Regions from separate parts of the Paenibacillus sp. B2(2019) genome, predicted to be linked through region 1. Evidence: riboswitches for the same ligand, from Rfam matches in the RefSeq annotation. Region 1 holds a riboswitch; each other region holds the start of a gene.

Evidence for each region. A riboswitch is a leader RNA that binds a small molecule or an ion and turns the genes downstream of it on or off. The one in region 1 is predicted to bind cyclic di-AMP.
Region 2: another riboswitch for cyclic di-AMP. It lies ahead of PAENI_RS00240 (resuscitation-promoting factor); the one in region 1 lies ahead of PAENI_RS05790 (hypothetical protein).
Region 3: another riboswitch for cyclic di-AMP. It lies ahead of PAENI_RS29515 (C40 family peptidase); the one in region 1 lies ahead of PAENI_RS05790 (hypothetical protein).

Annotation. Positions count from the first base shown of each region.
Region 1 is NZ_VTZR01000003.1:40,329-50,218, reverse strand. It holds gene kdpB (potassium-transporting ATPase subunit KdpB) at 1-1,505, opposite strand, end outside; gene kdpA (potassium-transporting ATPase subunit KdpA) at 1,522-3,198, opposite strand; gene kdpF (K(+)-transporting ATPase subunit F) at 3,211-3,288, opposite strand; gene PAENI_RS05790 (hypothetical protein) at 3,415-3,831, opposite strand; cyclic di-AMP (ydaO/yuaA leader) riboswitch at 4,022-4,211, opposite strand; cyclic di-AMP (ydaO/yuaA leader) riboswitch at 4,632-4,797, shown strand; gene PAENI_RS05785 (hypothetical protein) at 4,931-5,422, shown strand; gene PAENI_RS05780 (hypothetical protein) at 5,439-5,948, shown strand; gene PAENI_RS05775 (hypothetical protein) at 6,081-6,440, shown strand; gene PAENI_RS05770 (hypothetical protein) at 6,592-6,783, opposite strand; gene PAENI_RS05765 (ABC transporter permease) at 6,818-8,107, opposite strand; gene PAENI_RS05760 (ABC transporter ATP-binding protein) at 8,100-9,002, opposite strand; gene PAENI_RS05755 (ATP-binding cassette domain-containing protein) at 9,007-9,864, opposite strand.
Region 2 is NZ_VTZR01000001.1:42,973-52,862, forward strand. It holds gene purR (pur operon repressor) at 1-152, opposite strand, end outside; gene ispE (4-(cytidine 5'-diphospho)-2-C-methyl-D-erythritol kinase) at 229-1,083, opposite strand; gene PAENI_RS00215 (small, acid-soluble spore protein, alpha/beta type) at 1,224-1,400, opposite strand; gene veg (biofilm formation stimulator Veg) at 1,582-1,857, opposite strand; gene yabG (sporulation peptidase YabG) at 2,268-3,170, opposite strand; gene rsmA (16S rRNA (adenine(1518)-N(6)/adenine(1519)-N(6))-dimethyltransferase RsmA) at 3,242-4,126, opposite strand; gene rnmV (ribonuclease M5) at 4,123-4,674, opposite strand; gene PAENI_RS00240 (resuscitation-promoting factor) at 4,851-6,014, opposite strand; cyclic di-AMP (ydaO/yuaA leader) riboswitch at 6,296-6,525, opposite strand; gene PAENI_RS00245 (TatD family hydrolase) at 6,723-7,493, opposite strand; gene PAENI_RS00250 (HD domain-containing protein) at 7,605-8,888, opposite strand; gene PAENI_RS00255 (AbrB/MazE/SpoVT family DNA-binding domain-containing protein) at 9,193-9,447, shown strand; gene rsmI (16S rRNA (cytidine(1402)-2'-O)-methyltransferase) at 9,772-9,890, opposite strand, start outside.
Region 3 is NZ_VTZR01000029.1:22,158-32,047, reverse strand. It holds gene PAENI_RS29555 (sensor histidine kinase) at 1-338, shown strand, start outside; gene rluF (23S rRNA pseudouridine(2604) synthase RluF) at 328-1,029, shown strand; gene motB (flagellar motor protein MotB) at 1,129-1,947, opposite strand; gene motA (flagellar motor stator protein MotA) at 1,931-2,734, opposite strand; gene PAENI_RS29535 (hypothetical protein) at 2,941-3,234, shown strand; gene PAENI_RS29530 (4a-hydroxytetrahydrobiopterin dehydratase) at 3,463-3,750, shown strand; gene PAENI_RS29525 (c-type cytochrome) at 3,842-4,198, opposite strand; gene PAENI_RS29520 (GNAT family N-acetyltransferase) at 4,326-4,811, opposite strand; gene PAENI_RS29515 (C40 family peptidase) at 5,067-5,558, opposite strand; cyclic di-AMP (ydaO/yuaA leader) riboswitch at 5,564-5,705, opposite strand; gene PAENI_RS29510 (C40 family peptidase) at 6,065-6,493, opposite strand; cyclic di-AMP (ydaO/yuaA leader) riboswitch at 6,547-6,685, opposite strand; gene PAENI_RS29505 (hypothetical protein) at 6,900-7,730, opposite strand; gene PAENI_RS29500 (M1 family metallopeptidase) at 7,742-9,748, opposite strand; gene PAENI_RS29495 (YwhD family protein) at 9,852-9,890, shown strand, end outside.

The DNA of each region.
Region 1 (9,890 bases):
CGGCGAATGACTGCTATTTTATCCTCAGGTGTACTTTCAGCGATGAAATCATCTACCCCCGCTTCACGGGCAATCGTAGCTGCGGTCAGCGGATTGTCACCCGTACACATGATGGTCTTGATCCCCATTTTCCGCAGCTCATCAAACCGCTCTTTCATGCCTGGCTTTACGGTATCCTTCAAGTAAATAAGTCCATAGATCCGATTGTCTACCGCAACCGCTAACGGGGTCCCCCCCATCCGGGCGATGGCATCAGAATTACTGTCGAGGTTCGCGGGAATGACACCGCCTTTCGACTGTACCCATTTCTTCACGGAGTCTACCGCACCTTTGCGTACGCAGCGTCCATCTTGCAGGTCAATACCACTCATCCGAGTTTCGGCCTTAAACTCTACGAATTCGCCACCTTCAGCAAGCTTGCTGTCATAGCTGCGTTCCAGCTTTTTGGCCAGCTCAATTACAGAACGTCCCTCAGGCGTCTCATCCTTTAGGGAACTGATGGCCGCCCATGCCGTAAGCTCCGCTTCGGATTCATTTCCGACTGGTACAAATTCACTCGCCATCCGGTTCCCAAAGGTAATCGTACCGGTCTTATCTAGGATCATCGTATTAATATCGCCGGCAGCCTCAACTGCCTTACCCGACATGGCGAGTACATTAAACTGGGTCACCCGGTCCATACCCGCTATTCCGATTGCGGAGAGTAGCCCCCCGATTGTTGTCGGAATCAGACAGACCAACAAGGCGATCATGACGGGAATATCAAGATCAACACCTAGATAAGTTGCAATCGGCCGCAAGGTCACTACTACAATCAAGAAAATCAGCGTCAGACTGATCAAAAGCGTATTTAGCGCGATTTCATTAGGTGTCTTCTGACGTTTCGCCCCTTCAACGAGGGAAATCATCCGATCTAGAAACGACTCACCAGGATCACTAGTAATTCTGACTTTGATCTCATCACTGACGACCCGCGTGCCGCCTGTAACGGAACCAAAGTCCCCACCAGCTTCCTTGATTACAGGTGCAGATTCACCTGTAATCGCTGATTCATCTACGGAAGCCAGCCCTTCAATCACTTCACCGTCACCAGGGATGAGTTCACCCTGACTGACGATGACGATATCCCCTTTACGCAGTTCGGAGGAGGATACTGTTTTCACCGACCCTCCAACCAGTTTGTTGGCAGTGATATCTTGTTTCGTTTTCTTAAGCGAATCAGCTTGGGCTTTACCGCGGCCTTCCGCCAGTGCTTCAGCGAAGTTCGCAAACAGCACTGTAAATAGCAGAATGAACAACACTGTGATATTGAATCCTATCGATTGCTCAGCATTAAAATATCCAGGAGCCAGCACCATGAGGAGTACAATGATCGTACCGACCTCTACCACGAACATGACTGGATTTTTGATTAGCGTTACTGGGTTAAGCTTTATAAAGCTATCCTTTACAGCGCTTAGGAGTATGGGTCCCGTCAGCAGCTTTTTTCTTTTTACAGTACTCATCTTATTCTCCCTCTTCCTACCGTAAGGTTAGATATTCTGCAATGGGGCCGAGTACAATGACCGGCAGGAACGTCAACGCACCGATAATCACTACTGTACCAATCAGAATTCCCGTAAACAGTCCATTGTCTGTGCGGAACGTGCCAATCGTCTCAGGAACCGGCTTCTTCTGAAGCAAAGAACCTGCTACCGCCAACATTGCGATAATAGAAACATAACGACCTAGCAGCATGACAATCCCGGTTGTAACATTCCAGAAGGTTGTGTTGTCCGCAAGTCCTTCAAATCCTGAGCCATTGTTCGCGGCAGAAGAGACATATTCATATAACACTTGGCTGAGTCCATGGAATCCAGTGTTCGTAATCGCCCCTTGCCCCAAATCGGTCAGGAACGCAGCTGCAGTTGGCACAAGGATAATGAACGGATGCACAAGGATCGCAATGGCAATCAGCTTCATCTCCTTGGCCTCTATCTTCCGTCCGAGGAACTCCGGTGTCCTGCCGACCATCAGACCGCACAGGAAGACACCCAGAATCGCATACATCAGCATATTGATCAGTCCGACACCTTTACCACCGAAGACATTGTTGAGCATCATCAGTGCAAGAGGCGTAATGCCTCCCAGCGGCGTCAGCGTATCATGCATATTGTTAACACTACCTGTCGTAGCTGCGGTTGTTACTGAAGTAAACAAGGAAGACTGCGGTATGCCGAAGCGCACCTCTTTACCTTCCATGCTACCTTGTGAAGATTCGATTCCTAGTGCATTGATCGCCGGATTACCTTTTGATTCAGCATAGAAGTTTAGGCTTAATAGCAGAACAAACAAGGTCATCATTGCGGTAAAAATTACCCAGCCCTGACGTTTGTTCTTGGCAAACAATCCGTACATATAAGGGAGCGAAGCTGGCAGCATCCACATAGAGAGAATCTCCAGAACGTTCGTAAGTGGATTAGGGTTCTCAAAAGGATGGGATGAATTGGCCCCGAAGAAGCCGCCACCATTCGTGCCCAGATGTTTGATCGATTCTAAAGAAGCTACTGGACCGATAGCAATTTGTTGTGTTTGGCCCTCTAGTGTAGTGACTTCAAGTGATGGCTTGAGCGTTTGTGGCACATGTAGTCCTACCAGCACCAATGAAACTAACAAAGCTAGCGGAATGAACACACGAATATGTGCTTTGACGAAATCCTCGAAGAAGTTCCCGACTGATTTCCGTCCCGTGATTCCTCTGACAAAGGCAACCGCAACAGAAAATCCGCTCGCTGCAGATGTGAACATCATCATCGTGATGACAGCCATTTGTGAAAAATACGAAAGCCCCGTCTCCCCGCTATAATGCTGCAGGTTCGTATTGGTCATAAAGCTGATCACTGTATTGAATGAAAGCGTCTGTTCCATATCCGTAATTCCATTCGGGTTTAACGGCAATCCCCGCTGCAATCTAAGAACAATGTAACTGAAAGTAACCAATACGATATTTGTTAACACAAAGCTGAGCGCATACTTCTTCCAAGACATTCCGTCCCGTTTTTTCAGGCCGATCAGCTTATAAATTCCTTTTTCCATGCCTCCAAACCATCGATCCGTACGGTTCGGTTCATTAGAAAATACATAATATAAATACGTGCCCATCGGCTTAACCAGCAAGATAAGAATTACGATTACAGCAACTATTTGCAAAATGCCCATGAATGCCCCTCCTTAAAATTTCTCCGGATGAATCAATGCGTAAACCAGATATACAAACAAAAGTAGGGTAACAGCGATTACTAGAATCACAACTTATCCCTCCCTGTATCCTCAACTACACCTGCGCACCAGCGCATAAATCCATAAAACAACCCGTAAATTACAGCTAACGAAGCCACCATATACAGATCCATCATATCTCCCGCACTCCTTCTTTTATCCTTGATGAGGTGATTTATCGATTAGAAAATCAGCATCACCACTGTGAGAATAGATTACATAACTTGCACCAAGTCTTTTATAGACCAATCTAGGATTTATTGAGCTTGTGATTACAAAAATCGGCTGTGTCGTCCAGGTGCGGCACATCTGAATGTAGCGGCAGCATAACGTAAAGCTGCTCTCGAACAGATATACCCGTCCTACCGGGAACGGCGGGCGAAACCAAGTATTCTGATGGCGGGTATCAACTAGAACGACTTGTTCAATCCCCATCTCTTCGAGTAGGGCCTTCTCAGGCAAGTTGTTGGTCAATCCGGCCATCTTAATGCCTCTGAATTTTAGAAGCTTAATAAAATGTTCGCCTGCCTTCGTTGGCGCACATACCAGTACATATTCATTCTGATCTGTCATCTCTTATTCTCCTCAAATGCTTTGCTTGTAAGATCAGAGCTTGATCACCCTGATCTTGAAAGAAAAGCTACCGCTAATGATGAATATAACGACCTCTTCGTGAGGTTTTCCATAAATGCTTTGCTTAAAAAAGCACAGCAAAAAGCCACAAAGGATTCTCCTCTGTGGCTCGCTAGCGGTCACATTGCACTCATCCTCTCTCCATACGCTTACGAGGTTAGCTGTCGGATTCGGGCGGTGAGAGTCGCCCTACCTGTATAGATGCGAGCTCACTCGCACCTTCTACAGGATTCACCCCATAACCGGCTTCCGACTCTCACATCGTCTGCCGATTGTTGGTTCCCCCGCTTTCCTTATCGGAAATTAAGCGGATCAAATATTCGATTGTTGTTGAAACAGGAGTAATCATACCCTTATGCAGGAAGAATTGTAAAACCTGATTGATGCCAAAATAATGCAAATTAAAAACTATTTTCGTATTGGATAGCGCTTACTTGATATCCAATCTCTCTATATCTCTTGTTTACTCGAGTTTTAATCCATTAGCGAAAAGCGGGCATACCATGTGATTTTATTCACCACAAATGTAGAAATCTCAAAAAATCGCCTTTATAGGTAAGAAAACAAGAAGTCGAGATTAAGCGAGGAAGAAGCCCGATAACTCGCAATAAATACCTATTTGGTTCCCTTTTCCGTCGTAGTAGGCAGGATTTGGTTTAAATCGCGCTCAAAAGAACACTTTCTGTTTTTACAGAAACACCTTGAAAAGAGTATGATTCGGGTTGAATCTATTTCACAAAATACATTCAACGCTGAGTTCCTGTATTTGCAGGGAACGGGGGAACCATCAGGCCACATGGCCTACTTGGGGTGAATCCGAAGGAGACTGTCCAAGTCTCACATAGGTAGGGCGACTCTCACCGTCCGAATCCGACAGCTAACCTCGTAAGCGTAAAGAGAGAGACCCTTGATCCGCCACGCTTTGGCACAGGTGTGTGTATACCTGTATTCCAAAACCGCAGCAGAGGTCCTCCTCTTGCTGCGGTTTTTGCGTTACCTGAATCTATAGGGTGATAGCATGCTGGACGGGGTGAAAGGAATGAAACACTATTATTGGGGAACTCAGCAAGGGCTACTTGAGCCGATAAGTCTAAATTATGTTTGCTTTGGAGCGTTGTGGTTCGAAGAGGATCATCACAGAACTATTGTCGGCTATGCTTTTGGTCAGAAGCAGATTGAATCACTTCGCCATTTCAGCAGCCCATCTACCTGTGAATACTGTATGGACCGAACAATTATATACGAAATATATAAAAGTATCCGAGAAAAGCAACAGCTGCAGGATTGGTCAGCACACCAACGTTTTCCGTGGCTCACCGCTTTTAAGGAACCGTGGAAAGATGTTGCTGTCGGTTGGTACGTAATGAGATCCCGCAGCACCTTCCCCTTACATTTATCCGTTATACGCAAACAGAAATTCGGACTATGGCTGGAGCATGCCGCAGTCTGTGAGAATGAAGCTGAAATGCTCGCCTGTATAGAGAAGGCTAACGTCATTCACCATGTAGATCTTAAGCTTTTGGAAACCTAAGGAGGAGAAACCTGTCATGGACCAGCGAAGACTATCTCGCATAGAAGTATTCGTCTTTGATTCACCTGAACCTATTCACTATGGAATGGAGGCTGATCAAGGCAGCCGTTATGGCATCCTGAAACTTACTTGTAAAGGAGGTAGCAGCTGGGGGGCATGTCTTATCTCTGCCAATACCAAAACTTTCGATCTTATTAAATGGAGTTCTTTTCTCAGAATGATATACCATTGCCGGCTAGAGGAAGCGATAGATAAAGTACGTACCCATGGTTCAGAGTGGGATCAGACTCAGTTTGAGCTAGTGCAAGGTGCTTTACAGGATTTAAAAGCCAAGCTGCAGGGTAAATCCTTGGCAGGGCACATTGAGCAAGGTCGTCTGTACAGAGCTGTCGCTGGTGGGAGAGATTCCAAAGGAGGGCGGCTATATTATAAACCATCCAGTGTTGCGCTTCAAAAACATAGTTATCCAGAACCTGATACCGCCGAGCTTATCAACAAATCCATTTCTTACTTTTCTATATTATAGGTTCATCCCATAAACAATTCTGAAAGGATCGTGTTTATCATGCCTGACCCCTTACCTGCCGAATCCCCCCGTAGAACTATATTTGCAGAGTGTGTTCAAAAGTGTACGAATGATATCTATATGCTCAGTTCCATGTTGTTACAACAATCAGCAGAAGCCGAGAAGATTACTATCCGTACTTTTAAAGAGCTTCATAAAATATTCTGTCAAAAAAGCTTCGACAGCCAGCTATTCTCTATCGAAGCTTACCGCTCTTGTATCCGACAATGCGCCGATTATTACGCACGCCGGTCCCTTCTGTCTGCCAAGGCATTGCCTTGGGAGGAACAACTTATAAAAACGATGTGGTATGGCCTAAAGCTATCTTTACCTCAAATAAGCATCATCCTGCAAAAGAGTGTTCCTGTGCTAAAAGCGCTGCTTAGGCGTGTGCGGGAGCAACTGACTGCTCAAGAGGATTTGCTGCCTAGTGGTAATCTATCCGTTGTCTAATCCCTCAAAAGGAAACGACATTTGAGTGTACGGAGGATATATTGGACTCAGGAGCCCTGGAGTCCGCAACTATCTTCCAAATAACTTTTACGATATGTACACAAAAAAGAAAAAGCCACGGCATCTGCCGCGGCTTCCTTATTTCCTACTATTACGCTTTACTCTTACGAGCCTTTCCGTACATCCACAATCCCGCAATCATCCCCACCATGGCAATCCCAGTCATTACACCCTGAGTGAAATCCATTAAAGTGGACCCATTGATCGAGAGCATTCTACTAACCGTAGCCAGAGATACCGAACTCATTAAAAGCATCATATTGTATTGTTCACTTTTAGTCATGATTACCACTCCTTAAAAGTTCATATGAAGCCACTTAGATCTTGTAAGCCTTCATCGCTTTTCTGATCTCTTTAATACTTGGACGTTTGCCGTACATCAATACGCCTGTGCGATAGATCTTGGCAGCCAACCAGCCAAAGATGAACGTGGTAACAAGCAGGATGGCTAATGATACAATAACTTGCCAGATCGCTACTTCACCAACACCAATTCGGAGCAGCATGGTCAATGGAGAGGTGAAAGGCACATAACTCGCTACCTTAACCAGCAGAGTATCCGCATTAGAGATACTGAACAGTGGAACATAGAATGCTACGAAGCCTAACATCATAATCGGCATAACCGCTTGGCCAAGATCCTCTGTACGGCTGACAATCGAACCTACAGCTGCATACATCAAGGCATAGAGGAAATAACCTAGTACATAAAGAACAATTCCATAAAGCAACAAGTTAATATTAAGCTGGCCTAAATCCAGGTCTAAATCTTTCAAAATCGTTGCATTATGCGGAAGCTTAAGATTGACAACTACCGCTGCGATAATGACGCCAATTTGTAATAGTCCTACTAAGAAGACACCGATAACTTTACCGAACATTTGCGCTAAAGGTGAGGCACTTGTAATCAGAATCTCCATGATCCGCGAGCTCTTCTCTGAAGTAATCTCAGCTGCGATCATATTACCGGTCATCATGATAGACATGAAGAACAGCATAAGCATGGCGTATACAATGACGTAATTAATAGGTGGAGCGGATTCCTGCGACGCATCTTTATCTCCCGCAGTCCCATCAGGGTTGAGCTGCTGAGTAGCTATCTGTACCGGTGTTGACATAGCAGCAATCTGCTCCTGCGTCAGCTTGTCGCCAACGATGAACTGGGTGTTGGCCTGCTGAAGGGCATTTTGGAGATAGATTTGCACATCGCCCTTCAATTCACCATTTTCACTATGATAAGTAACGGGTGGAAGTCCTTCGCCAGTAGGTTCTGCAAAAGTAACGTACCCCTCTACAGTCCCTTCATCTAAAGCTTTCTTTAGCTCCGCATCGTCGGCAGAAGTATATTGCACAACTTTTGCCTGCGGCATTCCTTCAGGTGAAGTATATGCCTTCAACAACTCTGCAGCCTGATTTCTCTCTTCCGCGATCACAGCAATTTGAGTCTCTGCGTTTGTTTTAGAATCACCCTTAAACTGATCGATGATGTACGGAAGATTCATCCCAATGCTGAGCAGCAACACTAGAATTAATGTAGTAATCATGAATGATTTCGTTCTTACTTTATTTTTAAAGGTAAAGCCAATAATTGTCCCCATCTTATTCATGAGATTCACCCACCGCTCTGATAAAGATTTGATTTAATGTTGGTTCCTTAATTTCAAAATGCTCCACTTCACCCTGTGCCATCGCCTGCTGTAGGATACGTTGTGCTGCGCCGATCTCACTGATGGACAACAGATAACCTCGCTCCTGTCGCTGTACTGCTGTTACACCTGCAATTGATTCTAGACCGGTCACTTCGTTATCCGTACGCAACAATACTTGTTCACGAGGATACCCACTCTTAATCGTACGAATATCGCCCTGCACGACAGTATTGGAACGATCCAAAATCGTAATATTACGGCAAAGCTCTTCAACATGCTCCATCCGGTGAGTAGAGAATAAGATACTCGTTCCTTGATCACGTAATTCTTTTACCGTATCTTTCAGTAGTTCCACGTTAACAGGGTCCAAGCCACTGAAGGCTTCATCAAGGATGAGAATTTGCGGCTTATGAACGACTGCGGCGATAAAGCCCATTTTCTGCTGATTCCCTTTGGAGAGCTCTTCAATCTTCTTATTGTAATAATCCGGAACCTCAAACCGATCGAGCCAGTAGCGAAGGCTCTTATCTGCATCACTAGCCGACATCCCGCGCAGACGTGCCAAGTAGACGATTTGATCGCTTACCTTTACCTTTGGATATAATCCTCTTTCTTCGGGTAGATAGCCCATGGTTTGCTGAAGTTCGCTGTTATACGGCTTTCCATTATACAAAATATTCCCGCCATCAGGGTAAATTAGGCCAAGCACCATGCGCATTGTGGTTGTTTTTCCTGCACCATTTGCCCCCAGTAATCCGTAAATTTCCCCCTTGCCTACCGTTAGGTTAATTCCGTTTACAGCGGTTTTTTCTCCATATTGCTTCATTACACTTTCCAGCTTTAAGGCTTCCATTTCTCTAGTCCCCTCTCTTGTGATCAATCAGGATAGGACGGTGTCCCTGTGTCCATAAACCCAATATTTCGTCCAATTCTAAACTGCGACTCTTGATAACCTTTACGCCCAAGTCCTGAATGCGTTTCTCGTTCTTAGAAAATTGTTCTATGATAAAAGAAGCTACACCCGGTGTATCCATGGTAAAGTTAATACCTCCCGGTAATTCCGCTGATAACTCAGCAAGCTCCTCTTCACCTGCAACCTGTACCCATACCTCGGTCCAAGTACCGAATAAACTGTCTTTCTCGGCCATACCCAGCAGTTCACCTCTATGCATAAGCACGATATAATCTGCCAACCGCCGCACCTCTTCCACAATGTGTGTGGAGATGATGATCGTAGCGTTGTTCTCATCCATATATTTAAGAAGCGTCTCGATCATAATCTTCCAGGCAAAGGGATCAAGACCTGATGAAGGTTCATCCAATAGCAGCAGACTTGGGCGTGACGCAAGTGCTGCGGCAATTTCGAATTTCCGACGCTCACCCTTTGACATCTTAGAAAGCCTCATATGATATGGAACCTCAAAGCGATCCATTAGATCCTGAAAATACGACTCATCCCAGTTCGGATACCAATGCTGTCGAAATTGAGCTGCCTCTTCTGCATTCCAGTGGTTCTCCTCAGTAATCGACGTCTCAGGAACATAGGCAATGGTCTGCCGCAGCTCCAGAGGCAACCCGCTATTATACCTGTTCTCAAACCAATATATCTCGCCTTCCTCTGGATTGGTCAGCTGCATCAGTAGATTCAGTAGCGTGCTTTTGCCAGATCCATTCTGACCTACCAGGGCTGTAATATATCCTTTAGGCAGATTCATGGTCAGCGGTCCTATCGTCTTGTTTC
Region 2 (9,890 bases), on a different contig from region 1:
ACTTCTTTTATGATCGCCAAATCTTCACTGATGGAGGACTTAGCCGCTCCATACCGATCGGCAAATATAGACAGCGGCAGTAGGTCATGTGGCCGCTCAAGTAAAAACTGAGTCATGTCTACCAAACGTTGGCTTCTTTTTAATTTCTTCACGGAATGCTCCTCGCCAAAACCGAATATTTTATGAAAAATATATCACTTTTGTACGGGTTTACACAAGAGAAGCATACTAATTGAGTGATCTCACTGCATAGACTTCCTTGCAGAACCCTCGCAGTCCATTATAAATTCTTGCTACTTTAGACTGCTTGGACACTAAACCGAACACTGTAGGACCGCTGCCGGACATTAACACTCCGTCTGCTCCGAGCTTAACCATCGCCTCTTTGAGCTGCTGGACCTCTGGATGCAGCTTTAGGGTAACGTCCTCAAGCACATTGCCCAGATGATTACACACGCCCCCAAAATCTCCAGCTTCGATCGCGTCCTGCATCTTTCGAGCCGAAGGATGAACAGCTATATTATTGCTCCGCACACGTCCGTATACTTCCGCAGTCGATACATTGATAGGTGGCTTAGCCAATACTACCCAGCATTGCGGAGGATTCTTAATCGGCGTCAGCTTCTCGCCACGACCTGTTGCCAAGGCAGTGCCACCTGTAACGCAGAAAGGCACATCTGAGCCAAGCTCAGCGCCAAGCTCCTGCAGCTCCTGCGCAGGTATACCTAGGCGCCACAGTCGGTTCAGGCCACGTAGGGTAGCCGCTGCATCACTGCTGCCGCCAGCCAGGCCAGCTGCCACAGGTATTCTTTTATCCAGATGGATATGTACACCACTCTTCACGTTATAACGCTCTTTAATAAGCCTAGCCGCTTGAAAGGCCAGGTTCTTCTCATCTAGGGGAATATAACCCGCTTGACTTGATATTATAATAGTATCCCTTGGCAGCTCAGACAGCTCTAAACGGTCTGCTAGATCTACCATGGTCATAATCATTTCCACCTCATGAAAACCGTCAGCACGCTTGTGCAGCACATCCAGCATCAAATTAATTTTAGCTGGTGCCTTCTCATACATTTTCAAGGCGTTCACCCACCTTCAGCTTTTCCCGTAAAAACAACTTAACATATTATATGAAAAACTTCTAATGAAGTCCAATAATAAAAGGGTGTCGCCAGTTGGACGCACCCTTTTTCGTTAAATAATTGTTCACACGCTAAAGATTAAGATTTCCGGGCAGCCTCTTCAGCGAGCTGAATCGCTCTTTTTACCATATTACCTGCATCCTTCGCCCGTATTCCTCCCCAGCCTTCACGTTCCACAGTTTCGTAAAAACCAAGCTCCTTGGCTAACTCTGTCTTTAGTTCTTCCGACATCATGCCTCGTTTTCTGCGGCTCATTACGAAATTCCTCCCTTATGAAAGAAAATGATAAACCGATTGCTCGATTAGTATGCTTGCTTAGAACAAGGATCATTCACTGAATATTAACCGCCAAAAAAGAAACGGTCGTCCTTTATGAAGGACAACCGTTTCTGATACAAATAAAAAACAGCCTCCAAAGGAAGCTGCCCGTGAAACATTAAGCTTTAATATACATAATCCGCATCTGCCCATCGTCTTCACATACTGTGATTTCCACAGATTCAGTAAGGATATCGGCATAGCTATAGGAGACTCGCTTGAATGTTTGCTGCTCCTGATCCAGTTTGACAATAAATACAGAAGGGTACGTTTCTTCCAGGACACCGGTGCGTTCTACGGTTTTACGACGACCTCCGTTTGCACGCAACGTGATCTTATGACCGACGTGAGCTTCGAGACTGCGTTTGATTTCCAACAGCGCGTTATTAGCCATTGCCTGACGACCACCTCTTTTCTTGTCCATTATACAACTTCCCCAGGTGTTTGTCAAAGCAAATAAATAATTATAGATGATGAATATTTGGTTGTCAACGGAATTTTTTTGCGGAGAATCAGAGGCGAACTAATAGCCTTGTTATCTGTAATAGGTTTACCACAAAGCAAGAAAAATAACATTGTCGATCTTTAAAGATAACTACCATTTCACACAAGCATAATCGCCTTTGGCGTCCCTATAAGGACGATTAGCGTTTATGCGAGAATATAAGGATAATGTATAGCGTGAAACTTATACTTTCTTATATAAAAAAAGGGTTAAGCTCATCGCTCAACCTTTCTTCGCGTTACTTTATTCGGCCACTCCAAATTACCTATTAGCTTTGAAAATAGACCAGTGCCTGTCGATTAAATTGCGGAAGGTGTCACTTTTAGTGCTGACAGGTTCTGCAGACGCGGCATCCCAATACGGAAGCTGCCACGGGTCTCAATACCGCCGATTCCCTGATTACCACTAATGGTGTTGTTCAAAACCTCACTCAGATTCACCGTATCCCTAATGGGCGTGAACGACGATTTTGCCGCTACATAAACTGGGTCTAAGGCATGGATCAATATCCGTCCAGGAGAACTGGCGAAGTTCGCCCCTGCCCCCAGCAGTGCCTCAAAATGTGACTGACAAGCACCTGCAACAATCGTCAACGCATCAAAATTTCGCTCATAATCCCTAGCTACCCTAATAGCAGCTACGAAGTTTTGCGAATTTTTATAGCTGCTCAGACTGTGAAGATCGTAAGTATGCTGTTGCTTCAGCACCCCGTCATGACCGGTAATCACCACAATATCTGGACGCACGCGGGGCAGCAGTCGGTATAAAGTGTCAGCCATTGCGGACTCATGAACATGATGACCTTCAGCAGGGATTCGCAATTGCTCGTATAAGCTAAGGCTCTTATTCAAATACGCTGGATCGCCATCCAGATGCAGTACTTTCCCCGGTACTTCAAAATAAGCAGCTTCCTTGGGCGATGGAGCCCATGCTCCTTCTGATAGAGCGCTCCCGCTCCGCTGACTTTGCTCCTGTCGGTCTTTCCGCAGCTGTGTCAGTGATTCATTCGCTTTAATCTGTGCCTGCTGTCCTCGTTCCGTAATTCGGGTAGGAGGCACTTGAACCAAGTCATTCAGAGGAGAATCCGCCAACAGACGGAAATCTGTGCCTTTAATGACGGCTCTGTCCTGCACAATATGATCTACACGAAAAGTCAAATCTCCGCCATAAGATTTACGAACGACCAAGTCTCCTAAATTCATTACAACCACCACCTCTACCCCATCGTATGGGCAAAGGCCTCAGTTGGTTCATAACTAGCTATGTTTTTAGCTTATTCAATTCCAGCAGCTAACAGAACACCGCTCAATCGGGCGTATTCTTCTAGACTTAACGTTTCTCCACGACGGGTTGGTTCAATACCAGCTTCTGCGAGTAAAGCCTCCAGACGCTCACGTCCCTCTTCAGGGAAGTAACGAGCCTTGAGATTGTTAGCAATCGTCTTGCGACGCTGTGTGAAAGAAGCTTGGACGACCTCAAAGAAGTGCTTCTCACTCTCAACTTCTACCGGTGGACGCTCTCTTACCTTTAGACGGATTACAGCGGACTCCACATTAGGTTGAGGAATGAACACCGTACGCGGCACAATGCAGACGAGCTCAGGCTCGCTGTAGTACTGCACGGCAATGCTAAGGCTCCCGTATTCCTTTCCTCCCGGAGAAGCGGCCATACGCTCCGCAACCTCTTTCTGAATCATTACAACGATGTTATCAAGCGGAAGCTTCTCTTCGAGCAGCTTCATCAGAATCGGAGTAGTTACATAATACGGCAGATTGGCAACTACGCTTACCTTGTTCACGGATGCAAAATCTTCTTTGAACAGCTCCTGCAGATTTACATTCAGAACATCATCATTACGAACCTTAACATGCGGATAAGGGGAAAGTACGTCCCTTAAAATAGGAATCAGCCTACGGTCGATCTCCACAGCGGTCACCGCACCAGCGGTTAGCGCCAAACGCTCCGTCAGGGCACCAATCCCAGGACCGATTTCCAATGCCCCTGATTCGCTATCTAGCCCAGCAGCGTCAACAATCTTGTCCAATATATTTTGATCAATCAAAAAATTCTGTCCTAAGCTCTTCTTGAACTTGAATCCATAACGTTGAATAATTTCTTTCGTCCGTTTTGGAGTCGAAATTTCCTCTCTACCACTCATGAAGTAATGCCCCCCTGATCAATTTGGGCGAGAGCTCCGGCAAATTCCTCCCGCGTAATTCCAAACATCGCCAGCCGCTTGTACAGCTGCTTGCCATTACAATATCCGATTCCAAGCAAATTACCAAGTGCCATACGTCTTTCAGCTGCCCGAGGATGTACAAGCATTCCAGCGGCCATTAGATCATCAAGTCCAATTAAAGCAGGTGCACCTTCAAAAGAGGTATGTACATTCCGCAGCGCATGACGAATCGCCTCTGGAGAAGCGTTCTCCACACCAATATCTCCCTTGCGGGTTGCGTCCTTCTCCGGAATGAAGGCATGCTTACAGCCCGGCACCTTTGCGGACACAATCTTACGAATTCGTTCACCCGCGTGATCCGGGTCAGTAAGGATAATCACTCCTCTACGCTCCATAGCAAGCGCGATCTTCGCAATTACGGTCCGGTCTACAGCCGAGCCCCCTGTTTCGATCGTATCTGCTTCTACAGCGCGTTTAACAGCGACGGTATCACTCTTACCTTCAACGACAATTAATTCCTTAATCATATCTCTTGACTCCTTCCAAAAAAAGCAAAAAAGAAGAGGTTTCGCTCCTCTTCTTTTGGTTAAAGAATGTATAAGTGATGAGCGGTTGCTCTGCGATCAACGAAATGATCATCTGGCGTTCCTTAACGGTTATCATCACTATAGCTTATCAAAGAATAATTTGCAAAAGCTTCAGCCTAGTTTAACTCCGGCTTCACAGGTCCAATCACATAAACGGTACGTGATTTACGACCGAAATTACGGACATGGCTCAGTGAATCGTAATAGACATCTACTTTATTGCCTTTAATGGCACCGCCAGTATCTTCTGCTCGGCGGAATCCAAGCCCCTCGATATATACCCACCAGCCAATAGGGATTACATTCGGGTCTACCGCAATTGTACGACCTTCCGTTACGCGTGTTCCGGAGGCAGTTTTGGTACCAATACCTGGCTCTTCTGATGAATAAGCTGTCATGGAGACGTTCTTAATCATCTTCTTGTACTCAAAGTCTACGCCAGCCTTGCTTGTGACGTTATTAGTCTTGGCGCTAACCTTAGCCGTTTTTGAAGTGGTGTTTGATTTGGAAGTTGTTGTAGTCTTAGCTACAGCCGGCTTAGGAAGTGCTTTGGTACCAACGGCAATAATCTTATCTTTCGTTACCGTTTGTACTTCCTTACCAATCATGCGCATAGAGGCCAGTTCTCCGTCTTGGTAGATCTTTTCAATATGCTGAATCATGACGCCTGGTTTGCCTGCCTGTGCCACTCTAACTGTTCCCACAGTAAGGGAGGGGTCTGCTGTCTTAATGACTCTGAAGGGTAAGTTAGTTGTTCGCTGTACAGTCTGTTTGTTGATGCGAACAATCTTAACCTCCATGTTTGCAGAAATGGTGGTGTCTAACGAAGGGAAAATCTTATCATGACCTTCTAGGGTAATGCCCATTTTCTCAATTGCTTTACCAATTGTGTCTTCGGTCGTATATAACGTTTTTGTTGCTCCATCCGCAGTAAGACTAATTTTCTGCGCACGATTGATAACGACACGGTCACCGTCTTTTATTTCATCACTCAGTCCTAAAGATAGTTCATCATGCGGCTGCAGCGAAATTTGCTCTTTCTCCAACACATCACCAAGAAGCGCTTCCCGCGTTTCAAGCGTCTGTGTTTGCCCGTCTATTACTAAAAATAATTGTTTGTTACTTTGACCGTGTACGTACAGCAGAATAAGTAGCGCGATAGCGACTGAAATCACGCCTGCAAGTAAAAGTACGCGAGTATTTACTTGCTCCCACCGTAATGCGAAAGACCTGCTGGATGACTGCGAATCATGGGATACTTCTGGTTGGAATACGCCCATTCTCTCCATCCTCCTTACATAGCCCCGTCGTCAATTGTATATCATGAGGACTGAATTCCTTTGACGAAACTATTTGAGATTGTCACAGGACACGCACGTAATAACTTAGCGTCTCCTGCTCATGGATCGCCTGCTCGGCACAGCTACTCCCACCCCTGTTATATAACAGTATGTGGGCAACATTCTATTTATTCAAAAATAAAAAAGCCTAAAAAGAGTTCAACTGAGGACTCTTTCGTGGCTTCTCCAATATCAGAATAGAGAATGCTTGTGCACGAGGTTGCCTCTCTTACTTGCGCTTACGGGGTTAGCTGTCGGGTTCGGACGAAAGAGAGACGCCCTATTTCAGGTCACCCGCTCATGGCGGTTGCCCTTAAATTCACCCCAAAGACCACGTGAAGAAATCAAATACTGTCCTACGGCACGTCTAAACCGTATTTAAAATACAGGCATGCGGCAGGTCAATATTGGTTCCCCCGTTCTCCATACGGAGACTCAGCGAGACGATCCATGAATCAATGGCTGTCACTATAACACAGCTCACATCACTGAAAAGATGATATCCTGTTTTGATGCATGTTGTAAAGGACGATTCAACCACGTTTACGCAAAAATATGGTTAAAATATTGTAATATTCAGCCGTTTTTATATTAAAAAAGTTTAATATATCGGCCATTCTCTATTTTTCGCCTGTTTTGCTCCCGTTTTCACTCAATCCCAAATCGTTCCAGTGCGTTCGCATACGTTATTTTAGCCAATTCTTCCCATGTTAACCCTTTAATTTCAGCTGCTGCCTCTGCTACAAGCTTCACATGAGCGCTCTCATTTCGCTTCCCGCGGAAGGGGTGTGGAGTCAAATATGGAGCATCGGTTTCGATCAATAATCGGTCTAGTGGGGTCTGCGCAAGCACTTCTTTTGGCACTCTTGCATTTTTGAACGTAATGGGTCCTCCAAAGGATAAATGAAAACCAAGATTCAAGCACATTTTAGCTGTTTCCCAGCTTCCTGAGAACGAGTGCATCACGCCTCCAACCTCATTTGCTTTTTCCTCCCGTAAAATCCGTACAACATCCTCATGGGCATCACGATCATGAATACAAATCGGCATATTTAGTTCACGGGCTAGTCCAATTTGCTTGCGAAAAACTTCATGTTGCACATCCTTGGGAGAAGTATCCCAGTAATAATCCAGTCCGATTTCACCAATAGCCACTACTTTTTTATGACTGCATAGAGAAGCGATCCAATCGAGATCTCCTTCTTTCATATCAATTGCATCCTGAGGATGCCAACCCACTGCCGCATAAATATAATCATAAGATTCCGCCAGCTTCATCGTTGAGGGAATCGTCTCCCGATTAAATCCGATATTAATCATCTTGCTAACTCCTGCTTCTACAGCACGAGCGATAACTTCTTCGCGATCCTCGTCGAATTGAGGTGCATCCAGATGCGTATGTGTGTCAAACAGAAACATTTTAACCCTCACTCCTTGTTCTTTTTTAAATATAAGACAATATAAGTTTCAAGCTATCCGTTATATCTTATATTTCTACTCTTCTTGTCATAAATCCCATATTTTCTTGTATTATTTTGCAAAAATCTCTGCAATAGAAGCAGGCAATCGCGTAAGCGCATTTCTCAACTTATCCTGAGGAAAATAAAGATGATATCTGCCACGGTGAATGCCGCTAATAGAACGCACAATATCCGACACCTCTGAAATTTCCCGCAGATGATCATGCCGATCAAGCAGCAGAATTTGTTTATTGTCAAAAGCTTCTCCCGGACGGAACACATCATAGGGCAGATCTGTCGGAAAATCAATCTCCAAATCATATTCTGGGTGAAGTCCGGCTGCCGCAAAACTGCTGCGAATTTCAGTAATCATATCTGTATCGAGATTCTCCACCTCAACATATTTATACAGTTTACGATGAATAAAACGGGTACACAAGTCACTTAGTAGCTCATCTTTCTCAAGTGTCCACTGCATAAAAGCCGTCTGTACCAGTGCTTCATCTAGCATTAAATATTGCTTCACTGTCACCTCACCACGGAACAAATCCTCCAGCGGATTAATCATGAAACTAAAATTGTACCCCTCTTGGAAAAGCTCCTTGGCTCTACGGAAAATTTGTCGCAAAATAATCTCTGAGCTACGTGTCACCGGATGAAAATAGACTTGCCAGTACATTTGATAACGCGACATTAAATAATCTTCAATGGCATGCATTCCCGATTCTTTTACAACAATTCGACCATTATAAGGACGCAGCATTCTTAAAATCCGATCAATGTCGATCGTCCCATAGTTTACACCTGTATAGTACGCATCACGCAGCAAATAATCCATGCGATCGGCATCTAGCGGACTGGAAACCAGATTTACAACAATTTCATGCTCATAAGTTTTAGCGATTACAGAGGCTACTTTACGAGGAAAATCCTCCTCCACATCACGCAAGATCTCAGTAATCTCTGTGTCCTCCAGAATAATTCGACAAGTCCAATCCTCATGATTCATTTCAAAAGCTTCTTCTATAGAATGGGAAAATGGACCGTGTCCCAGATCATGCAGCAAGGCCGCACACAAGGTGAGCAGACTTTCTTCAGGAATCCAATCCTTATACCCGCTTCGTTCAAATTGCGAAATAATTCTACGTGTAATTTCGTACACCCCTAGGGAATGAGAAAACCGACTATGCTCTGCGCCATGAAAAGTGAGATACGAGGTACCCAGCTGGCGAATTCGGCGTAAACGCTGAAATTCCTTTGTATTTATTAGTCGCCAAATAATAGTATCCTGCACGTGGATATAATTGTGAACCGGATCTTTGAAAACCTTTTCTTCTGTGAGCGGCTGCTTCATGAGATCAACTCCTTTATTAAATTTAATATGATATTAACCAATATAAGTATATAATAAGTAATTATGTCGTACTTTGTCGAATAGTGACGTTTTTAGTCTTGGTAAATCGACAAAGTTTATTTTTTCACTTTTTTTAGAATTCGTGATTGTTATAGGGAATTCAAAGTTTTCGTGAAAAAGCACTTATTTAACAGATGAAAAAAGGTTGACTGTTTTGGGAATCGTTGGTATTATAAATATCATAAAACAGTGAACAATGTCGAATAATGACGTTTTTGGAACATTGAGAGGAGTAACGATTGTTATGATGAAATCAACAGGAATTGTAAGAAAAGTAGACGAACTTGGGCGGGTAGTTATTCCCATTGAATTGCGCCGTACTCTTGGCATTGGTGAAAAAGACGCACTTGAAATTTACGTTGATGGTGAGCGCATTATGCTTAAGAAATATGAGCCTGCCTGCATTTTCTGCGGCAACGCTGAGAACGTAACTTACTTCAAAGGAAAAATAGTTTGTCATGAATGCATTTCTACTATCCCTACCCCTGTGACAAACTAAAATAAATAGTATATAATAGAACTAATCAAATTGTTAATTCTAACCTTTTCATATCTCCTTGACCTCCCGTGACCGCGGGAGGTATTTTTTTTCTGCAATCACCTGTGTTTCCCGCCCCAAAAGGTGTCTATAAGGATTTACTCCCCCATGACACCTAATAATGATGGGTAATGTGGTGAGAGCATGAAGTAAAACGAGTTTTTACCATGATCTGGTCTATCTTGGGCTTCCTTTTGGGAACCACCTTCAGGCTAGAATCTCGTCAGCTTTGTAATATCCTTCGCACCTTGTTAACCTCTTAGAATTAGAATCCGTCAATAACACTTACTGCTGCTCCGCTTTATCCAGAAGTGCGTTATAAATATCCCGCTTTGACACACCACGATCAGAGGCTGCTTTTTTCATAGCTTCTTTACGCGGCATATCTGCTGCTTCGTAATGAG
Region 3 (9,890 bases), on a different contig from region 1:
AAAATGCTATTGAGGCTATGCCTGATGGTGGTGTGATTTCAATGGAGTTAAGAAATACCTTGGATTCTGTCTTCATTCTTATTTCAGATCAAGGCGAAGGAATTCCTAAGGATATGCTGCCTAAGCTGGGTGAGCCCTTCTTCACCAATAAGGAGTCGGGAACAGGCTTAGGGCTAATGATTAGCCAACGTATTATTCAGGCTCATAAGGGTCATTTGGAAATACAAAGTGAAGTGGGTCAAGGGACAACTGTTATGATCAAGCTGCCTGCAGCTGGTACGGATACCCCTTGGCTTAATATTAAGGATGAACGGAGTGAAGGACAACGTGAGAATTAATAAATTCATCAGTGAGACAGGGTACTGTTCACGCCGTGAAGCAGATAAGCTGGTGGAAGGTGGTAGAGTTACGATCAACGGACAACCTGCTGTGCTTGGCAGTCAGGCCGTTCCAGGCGATGATGTGAGAATAGATGGTGTTGCGCTTGAAACATCAAGCCAGACGGTTTACATTGCGTTAAACAAGCCAGTGGGTATCACTTCAACTACAGAGCAGCATATTAAGGGGAATATTGTTGATTTTGTAGGTCATCATGAGCGAATCTTCCCGATTGGGCGACTCGATAAGGATTCAGAAGGATTGATTTTGCTTACCAACGATGGGGACATCGTTAACAAGATTTTACGGTCCGAAGGTCGGCATGAAAAAGAGTATGTTGTTACTGTAGACAGACCGATTACGCCATCATTTATTACCGGCATGTCCAGCGGCGTAAAGATATTAGGTGAGAAGACGCTACCTTGTGAGGTCACTCGTATTACAGAGCGTGTATTCCGTATTATTTTGACGGAGGGTAAGAATCGTCAGATCCGCCGTATGTGCAGCGCTTTTGGCTACGAGGTTAGAAAGCTTCAACGCATTCGGATTATGAATATTCGTCTAGGGGCATTACAAACAGGAGAATGGCGTGAGCTGTCTGCTGAAGAGAAGCAAGAACTTGGAGCTACACTGAACTACGAACTTCTATAACCTAGAAGAGCCTAGATTTGAATACAATGTATCAAAAAAGAGCTGTTCCATCGGTCTAAGACCTTGGGACAGCTCTTTATGCTTGTAATAGGATAACCATTATTCATCGGAAGGAGCAATGCCTGAGAACTCTTTGGTTTCTTGATATTTACGAATAATGGATACTTCAACCCGGCGGTTCTTACTTCGTCCAACAGCTGTTGTATTTTCAGAAATGGGGTGGTATTCCCCGTATCCAATCGCACTAAATTTCCGTGGATTCAGGTTCGTATTTGTTAGCAAGATCTTCATGAACTGAAGGGCGCGATCGGCGCTCAGGTCCCAGTTGGAAGAATAGTCGCTATTAGAGATAGGGATATTATCGGTATGTCCTTGCACGACTACATCATAATCCGGGAATTGCTGCAGCATGGTTGAGATGGACTTTGCTAATTGCCGAGAATCATCTTTAACTACTGCCTGTCCGGATGCGAACAACGCGTTATCACTTATCGTAATCATAAGTTGGGATTGATTGAGCTTAGTGCTGAGTAGATCGGTAAGGCCGTTCTTGCTGATATATTGATCAAACTGCTTCTTAAGCTTCTCTAAATCCTCTTGTTCCTTTTGCCGCAGCTTAGCCATTTCTGTTTGTTCATTTTTCTTGGTTACTGATTTATCCATTTGATCATTTTTTCCTAAATCCTCTTGACTCTTAGATGGCATTGCCGCCCGCTCTTCAAGAACACCTGTACCGCCATTAAGAGCAGAACTGAAGGCTTGACTCATCTCTTCGAATTTTTTGGCATCCGTTGCACTCATAGAATACATTACGATGAACAAGGCTACCAGAAGGGTCATAAGATCAGAATAAGGCAGTAGCCACGATTCATCGGCGTGTTCTTCATGCTCTTCGTGTCGTCTAGTCTTTTTGCTCACCCGATCCACTCTCCTTCTCATCATTTAACTTAGCTCGTTCCGAAGGTGTCAGGAAGACAGCAAGCTTCTGATTGATGGCAATAGTGGATACACCGGATTGTATGGACAAAAGACCTTCGACCATCATCATTCGAACTTCAATTTCACGTTTGGAAAGTCGTTTTAGCTTATTGGCGATAGGATGCCATAATACGTAACCTGTAAAGATACCGAGTAGTGTTGCGATGAAGGCAGCCCCGATTGCTGCAGCCAATTTGTTCATATCACTCATATCAGCCAGAGCGGCGATAAGTCCGATAACGGCCCCGAGTACGCCAAGTGTAGGAGCATACATACCTGCTTGTGAGAAAATGAGTGCGCCTGCTTTATGTCTATCCTCTGTGGCGTGGATGTCCTCCATGAGAACATCGCGGACAAAATCCTGATCATTTCCATCAATAATCATCCGCATGCCATTTCTGAGGAAGTTATCTTCTATTTCATCGACTTTCGACTCAAGAGCCAGCAGACCTTCACGCCGTGTAATAGAAGCCCACTCCATGAACATAGTAATTAATTCGGGTTTACTGATTAATTTCTTTTTGACAAAAATCATTTTAAACAGACTTGGAATCTTCTTGACCTCCGAGAACGGAAAGGCCATAAAGATGGAAGCTGCCGTACCCACTAAGATAATAACGTAAGCAGCAGGTGTGGCTAAAGCGTGAAGAGGAGCGTGCTTGAGGATCATACCCCAAATAACTGCAACTAGACCAAAAATTAAACCAAGTATTGTTGAAATTTCCATTATGCACCTCGTCCATGAGATTATAAGATGTGTTCCGACAAAGCCGCGTATATCATCCTTGAAACAGCGGCAAGGCACTCTGTTCGAAACCGAATAACGTATATTCTTATTTATCGACATCATTCCGTTTTTTGTGAAGTCATTTTTTCGGCTATAATGGATAAGGTAAGTAATTATTCATCTGTGGAGAAAACGGAGTGATACATGTGGGTGTAAAGCATGGTAGAGATTACGGTGAAATCCTAACGGATTTGACTGAGGCTGTCGGAAGAATTTCCGATGGGTACTTATTTTTTGAAATGGATCCGGAAGAGTGGCAAGAATTGCCGCAGGAATCCAAGATGGAGGTATGGGAGGCACTGGCTGAGGATCTTTTCTTCGCGCTAGGTAATGAACCTATGATTGAGGTGGGGAGCGGCGTTATCATCTACGATAAGGACACTCACCGCATTAATATTTTAGTCGGAGAAGAGGATTTAGCCTCTGTTGTTTTGATTTAAGAAGAGGCGGCGGCGGGGCGTAATTTGCCCGTAGTTAGTAGCCCGTGTTAAAATTGGTGTAGCCGAGTTATAATCGCTGGGATTCTTGAATACATTTAATCGAAAATATTGCCTTTATCCTGGCACATCCCTTGGACCTCAGAAGCTAAGGGATGTTTTGTTTAACGAATAAGACGAGTAAAGGGACCTGCGGATTTTACTGCAATTTTTAGTAAGGGAGGAAACGAATTGTTATTTACCGAAGAAGAACTGCGTGAGCAGATCAGCAAGCTGGAAGGTTGGAAGCTGGAAGAGAATACCATGGTGCGAAAATATATGTTCAGCCAATATATGAAGGGTATTGCTTTCGTTGATGAAGTAGCCACCATTTCAGAAGCCTTTGATCACCATCCACATATTACGATTGATTATAAGATAGTGACTTTACGACTGAAATCAAATGAGGAAGACGGTATTACAGCTCTAGATATTCGAGAGGCACATGAATTTAATGAAGCCTTTGAGAAAAATCGTTAGTGTCACCTAAACTCATAAATAAACGCCCGTGCGCAGATAGTGAACTATCTTCTGGCACGGGCGTTTTTAGTTGCTTAGGTAGTAGTTACTGTTACTTTTTCTCTGAGAGCCAGAGGGCGACGTTTGCAATCTCCTCAGGGGCTAGCTTTTCTTTAAAGGAAGGCATTTGACCTCGTCCTTTAGTGACGATACTGTAGATTTCTTCAGCATCATGCTGACCGCCTTCATTTTGAAGACTGGGTCCAACTCCACCTTGAAGCTGATCGCCGTGACAGGTGATACAGCTGGCTTTCACGGTTGCTTCGGCCTTTGCCGCATCCAATTGGACTTCCGGCATCGTCGGCTTATTCTGTTCAGCTACCTCTTCTTTACCTGGAAGTGTAAACATAAGTACTACCGCAAAGGCACAGGCGGCAAAAAACAAACCGCTCATGATCCATTTCTGCATCCCAGTTCGTCCCTTCTATGTAAGCTGCTCCCTACATTATAGCTCAAGGTGAAGCGTTATCATAGGGTTTGTGACAAAAAAATGAACGATAATACCATCAAATCATTGAAAAATATGGAATTTAATATTATTTATCATAGACCATGCAATAAAAAGGTTTGTTTCCTGTGGGGGTTAGGCGTTCATACGTATCGGTAATCGTAAATCCACACTTTTGGTAAGTTCGGATCGCCCGCTGGTTCCAGGTCAATACCTCTAGATCAATCTCACGCTCAGGATAACGAAGCAAGGCTGCTTGCACGATTGCATCCATGAATATTTTTCCTAGACCTTGACCGCATAGATCAGGGCGCATACCAATCCCCAAGCGAACAACACCTTCCATTGGAAACAACTGCGCGAATCCACACAAAATCCCTTGCCCATTTAATATGGAGACATATTGCTCATTCCGTAGCTGCGGGTCACCGAACTCGATTCCAAGAGCCTGCATTTGCTCCCACGGCATCCAGCCGTAAATATTATAAGGGGCAGTGTAATCCCAGTTGCAAATCTCTTCCGCGTGACTGGTCTCCATAGGCGCTACATGAAAAGTAACAGAGGGATTTATCATAAGGTCAAGGACCTCCTTTCACGGGGGGACTTAAAATGTCTTATATTTCTAGCTTAAAATACTTATGGTCCTTATAAGGACATCGAAGGCGTTTATGCTTGTAACTAATTATATACAAAAAGAGGCATGGTCGACTCAGAAATTTATGAGGATTATTGTTTTACAAATTCTGAGAGGGGTAAATACTAAATAAGACAAAAAACAAGCTCTTCCCCAAGAATCAACATCTTGGAAAAGAGCCTATGTACGATTTACTTATTGAACATCATCATTATCTTCTGTCTCAGAAGCAACAGAATGATAAGCATCCGTGCTCATAATTCGTTTAGCACCGATGTAGCGTTTCACGTAGTAGCTATCACTCAGGGAGCTAATTGTTACACCGCGTGAGGTAGATGCGTGTGCAAACTTGCCTTCACCGACATAAATACCGACATGGGAGACACCCTTACCACTTGTATTGAAGAATACAAGATCTCCAGATCTTAAATCATCTTGGGAGATAGCAGTACCCATTTGATACTGGGAACCTGATTGGTGTGGTAGGTTTATACCAATTTTATCAAATACATACATTGTAAATCCGGAGCAATCAAATCCATTTGTGGAGATGCCGCCGGATACGTACTTAGTTCCGATGGTCTTGTCGATCACTTTATCCATTTTGGAATCCGCGAAAGCGCTTCCTGCTCCGATGGTGAAAATAATGGAAAAGCTAAGTACTGCTGCTGCTAGCTTCTTCTTCAAAAGTTTATACCCCTTCCGGATGCCTACGAGGTTAGCTTAAGGGTTCGGTTGAAGGTCCCCTATGACCCCTCTAAAAATGGAGGTCAATTCACCCAAAGTTGGTTCCCCCGTTTTCCTAATAGTTAGGAAACTCGGCTGATACTGTTGATTAGGAATAGCTTGTAATCAATACATGACAAAACCTTTGTAAATAACAACTTAATGATTACAAAAATGTTACTAAAATCTTACTGCAGTTATTGTAACAAACAGAGTGCCGCTTGGCAATCGTTTTTAACATAATCATGCAGAAAAATTCGTTTTTTTAAAGACAAAATGCATATGTAAGCGATAATATTAAACTAATTTTTATATTTATTGAAATTTTTATCAAATAAAAGTGTTTAAAGTCCGTTCTAGAGGTGTAAAGAATATAATAAGGCAAAAGAAAACCTGGATTCGATTAAGTCAATAATCAAACCCAGGTCTATATAATGTAATTGTGAGGTTATAGTTGTGGCGAAGTATTAATCGTAGGCTATAGCTTGATATGAGGAAGTACTCATTACTCTTTTAGCACCAACGTAGCGATTGGCCCAGTAGGACTGGCTAAGTGAAGTGATGGTCACGCCATATGAAGATGATGATTGTGCGAATTTTCCGTTTCCAACATAAATGCCGACATGGGATACGCCGTTGCCCAATGTGTTAAAGAAAACTAGGTCACCTGAACGCAATTTGCTTTTGGCTACAGGAGTTCCGACATTATATTGAGCTTTTGAAGTACGGGGCAAAGAAAGACCCACCTTCTTGAATACATACGTAGTAAATCCAGAACAGTCAAACCCGGCAGTGCTAGTGCCTCCGGTTTTATAGGCAACTCCAATTGTCTTTGAAATAACACTGTCCATCTTAGAATCTGCAAAGGCACTTCCTCCACCAATAGAGAACGCCATCACAAGTCCTAGCGCCGCAGCGACGCATGCTTTTCTTAAATTCTTCAAAAAAATTGTACCCCTTCCAATGCCTGTGAGGTTAGCTTAAGGATTCGGTAGAAGGTTCCCCTATGATCACTGCAAAGCGAGATCAATTCACCCAAAATATGGTTCCCCCACTTCCCGGTGCAAGGAATTCGGCGTTTTATGCACCAGATAGTGACTTATCGACATGACTACAACAAATACATGAAGTTATGTAGAAATCGTTTCAAATGATTACAAACTTGTTACCAATGGAACAGGACTTATTGTAACAAAGTCTTTACGATTTTGCAAATCCTCATAATTTGTCTATAACGCGAAAGAGTCCCAGCTCCTGATTCAGGAACCGGGACTCTTATATTATGTTCTGTAATGCTTCAAATTATTGTGGAAATGCTTTACTTTGCCATAGATGATATTGAGCTGAAATTCCCCACATTTTGAAGAGTGTTGAGGGCAGTGATGAAAGTTGACGAATAAGAAGTGCTGGTAGGCCAGGACAGAAGATACCCGTTATTCCGCACACTAGCAAAAGGATCAGGCCTGCTGCACCAAGTACGATTGAAATTCCTATTGCCGGAATCAGTGACTTCAAGCAAATGAATAAGGAGGAGAACATCCCCGTGCCGCTGGTATAACCAAACTGCATATATAGAAGGAACAGGCGCACGATAAAGATGTATATAAGCCATGCCAATACGTATGGAACTAGATGAAGTAACAAAGAGTAGTTCAGAAAGGAGGACAAGAATAGCCCGTACATTTTTGGAGCAAGCCAGTATAACGGAAGTAGAGCCAGCACCCATTCGATTAGACTGAAGATAAACACTGGAAATCCATAAAGCTTCATACCGGGAAAAAAGAACAGGCCACGCTCTCCTTTTCGCTCCTGATGGAGTTCATGCAGTAATCCTGCCCTTATGAAGGGGGAGAGTAGCAGTCGTAAGACAACAAGCCCTAGGAACATCCATAACCAAGTACGTATCGCAGGATCTGTGTTCAAGCTGAACTGCCCTTCGACATAATAGAGTAGTCTGCCCATTCCGCTGCCTCCAGCGTCTTTATCTGGATAACGTAGTAGAATTGGAACGATAGCAGATCGGATGAAGCCGTACATAAAGTAGCCCCAGAGCAGTCGGTAGATGAAGAGCAGAATCAGAATATAAAATTGCTCCTTCATGCTTTGCCAGCCGCGGGTTATCGATGTTCTCACAATCATTCACCTCACCAGACAAGAGTTCCGAGCACGGTTTCAACTAGTTTAGTTACACTTAATGTCCAGCGGGAGAGCGTTTTGGGCTCTATTTCCGCCAGTCTGAAGTTATTAAGATGTTTGTTTTCTAACAGAATGGTATGCTCAGGATCAACCTCAGCAGAGAGCAGAAGCTTATCGCTTAACAATTGGAAGGTAGTCTCAGCTCCTTCACCGCTCCAGACCCGCTCTGTAGCAGAGTCATCGGCGAATGTGAATTTAATGGGAACGTCAACGTAATGGCTCCCTTTGTTTGTAATCTTTACTATGGATTCATAGCTCTGAGCATCGCTGTTGCCATTCTTTTTAATCGTAATCGTATCTACTGAGAAATCAGGAGCACCACCACCATAAATATAATCTTCGAAATAAGGCTGCCATGATTTTTTGGTTACCTTCTCAATGACTTTTTGAAAATCAGACGTAGTGGGGTGCTGGAAACGGAATTTACGTGCGTAAGTGGACATGATGCTGTTCATTGCCTTAGTGCCTACTTGGCGTTCAATATCCTTAAGTACTAGCTTTCCGCGAATATACACATTCCGGCTATAGGATTCTGCCCCGGCATATTTCCATGTTTCTAAATTTAGCGGCTCTGATTTGGTCACCAAGCTGGACTGAAGAGGGAGATTCGTTTTGATGCCATATTCTTGCTCCATGAGTCTGTCTTCAGCATAAGAAGTGAAGCTTTCATCTAGCCAAGCCTCTTCGAATTCATTGCTGGCTACCATGCCGTAAAAGTATTGATGGCCAATTTCATGAACGACGGTTCTTTCAAGTGAGGTGTCAGGAGAAGAGTCTGTGGCTCCAAACGCTGTAATGAGTGTTGGATACTCCATTCCTCCAGCCCCATTCCCCTCCTTAGGCGGAACGATAATAGACAGAGTCGAGTAGGGATAAGGACCATACCATTTGCTGAAGTAGGTCAGAGCTGCCTTAGCGGCCTGAAGGTATCGTTCCTTTAAGTCTTTGTGTAATGGATCGAGATACACCTTAATCCGTACACCAGGCACTTCTGGCGTAGAGAAGGCTTCTTCGGCTACTGTAAAATCAGGGGATGCCGCCCACGCAAAGTCATGGACATCGTCAGCGTAGAACTGATATATTTTCTGATCTTGCTTTAGCTTGGCATTCTTCACAGGAAATCCGGTCGCAGCTACCGTGTAGTCGGAAGGAACCGCAATCGTTACATTAAAGATGCCAAAATCGCTGTAAAATTCAGAGGTGCCGTGGTACTGATGCAAATCCCAGCCTTCCTCCTTAACCCCGCGTGTGCCCATAGGCTCGTATACACTAAGTTTAGGGAACCATTGCCCAGCCATCACGAAATTGCCTGATGCGCCCATACGGGCAAATATTTTGGGGAGCTGGACCTCGTACTGGAGTTTAAGCGTGACACTTTCTCCACCATTAACCGGCTGTGGGAGATGTACCTTTAGGAGTGTCTTATCGTTGACGTTACCATCATCGGGTTGTACAAATTGCACTCTTTGCATTAGTGATGTTCCTTCTGTTGTGCGCAAATCGGTTAAAGTCATACTTCCGAAGCCGTTCTCTGGCATGGTGTCACCTCTGAGCGTTCCTCCGGACTCCTTCATAAAGGTAGTATCTGATGAAGCAAAAGCATTTGGATACATATGAAAATATAGATCACTTACCGGTTTTACACCGGGGTGTGTCCAGGTTACCGTCTCAGAAGCGATTAAGGTTTCTGTATCAGGAACAAGCTGAACATCGATGTGATACTCGACAACTCGTTGACTTAATGCCTCTTCTGCTGGAACGGGGGCGCTTTCAGGCAGTGTCTGTTGTGGTGCAGCTGCAGGAGCTATGCCGCTTGAGGACTTGGCCTCTTTTGAAACAAAGCTAGTAACAGAAGATGTGGAGTTATCCCCCGAATAGACCCATATGCCTCCTAATAGCACGAGGGTGGCCAGGGTCGCAAAGATGATGATGTACCTTAATGACAGTGACTTCATAGTGTGATTCCTCCCGTGACAAGCATCTACGGGATGTATATGTTTGCAATCGCCGCATTATTAGCTAAAATTAAATTATTCGTAAGAGGAAGGGTGTGCACTCGTGGACAACATACAACCGGAGGGCAAGAAACAGATTGCC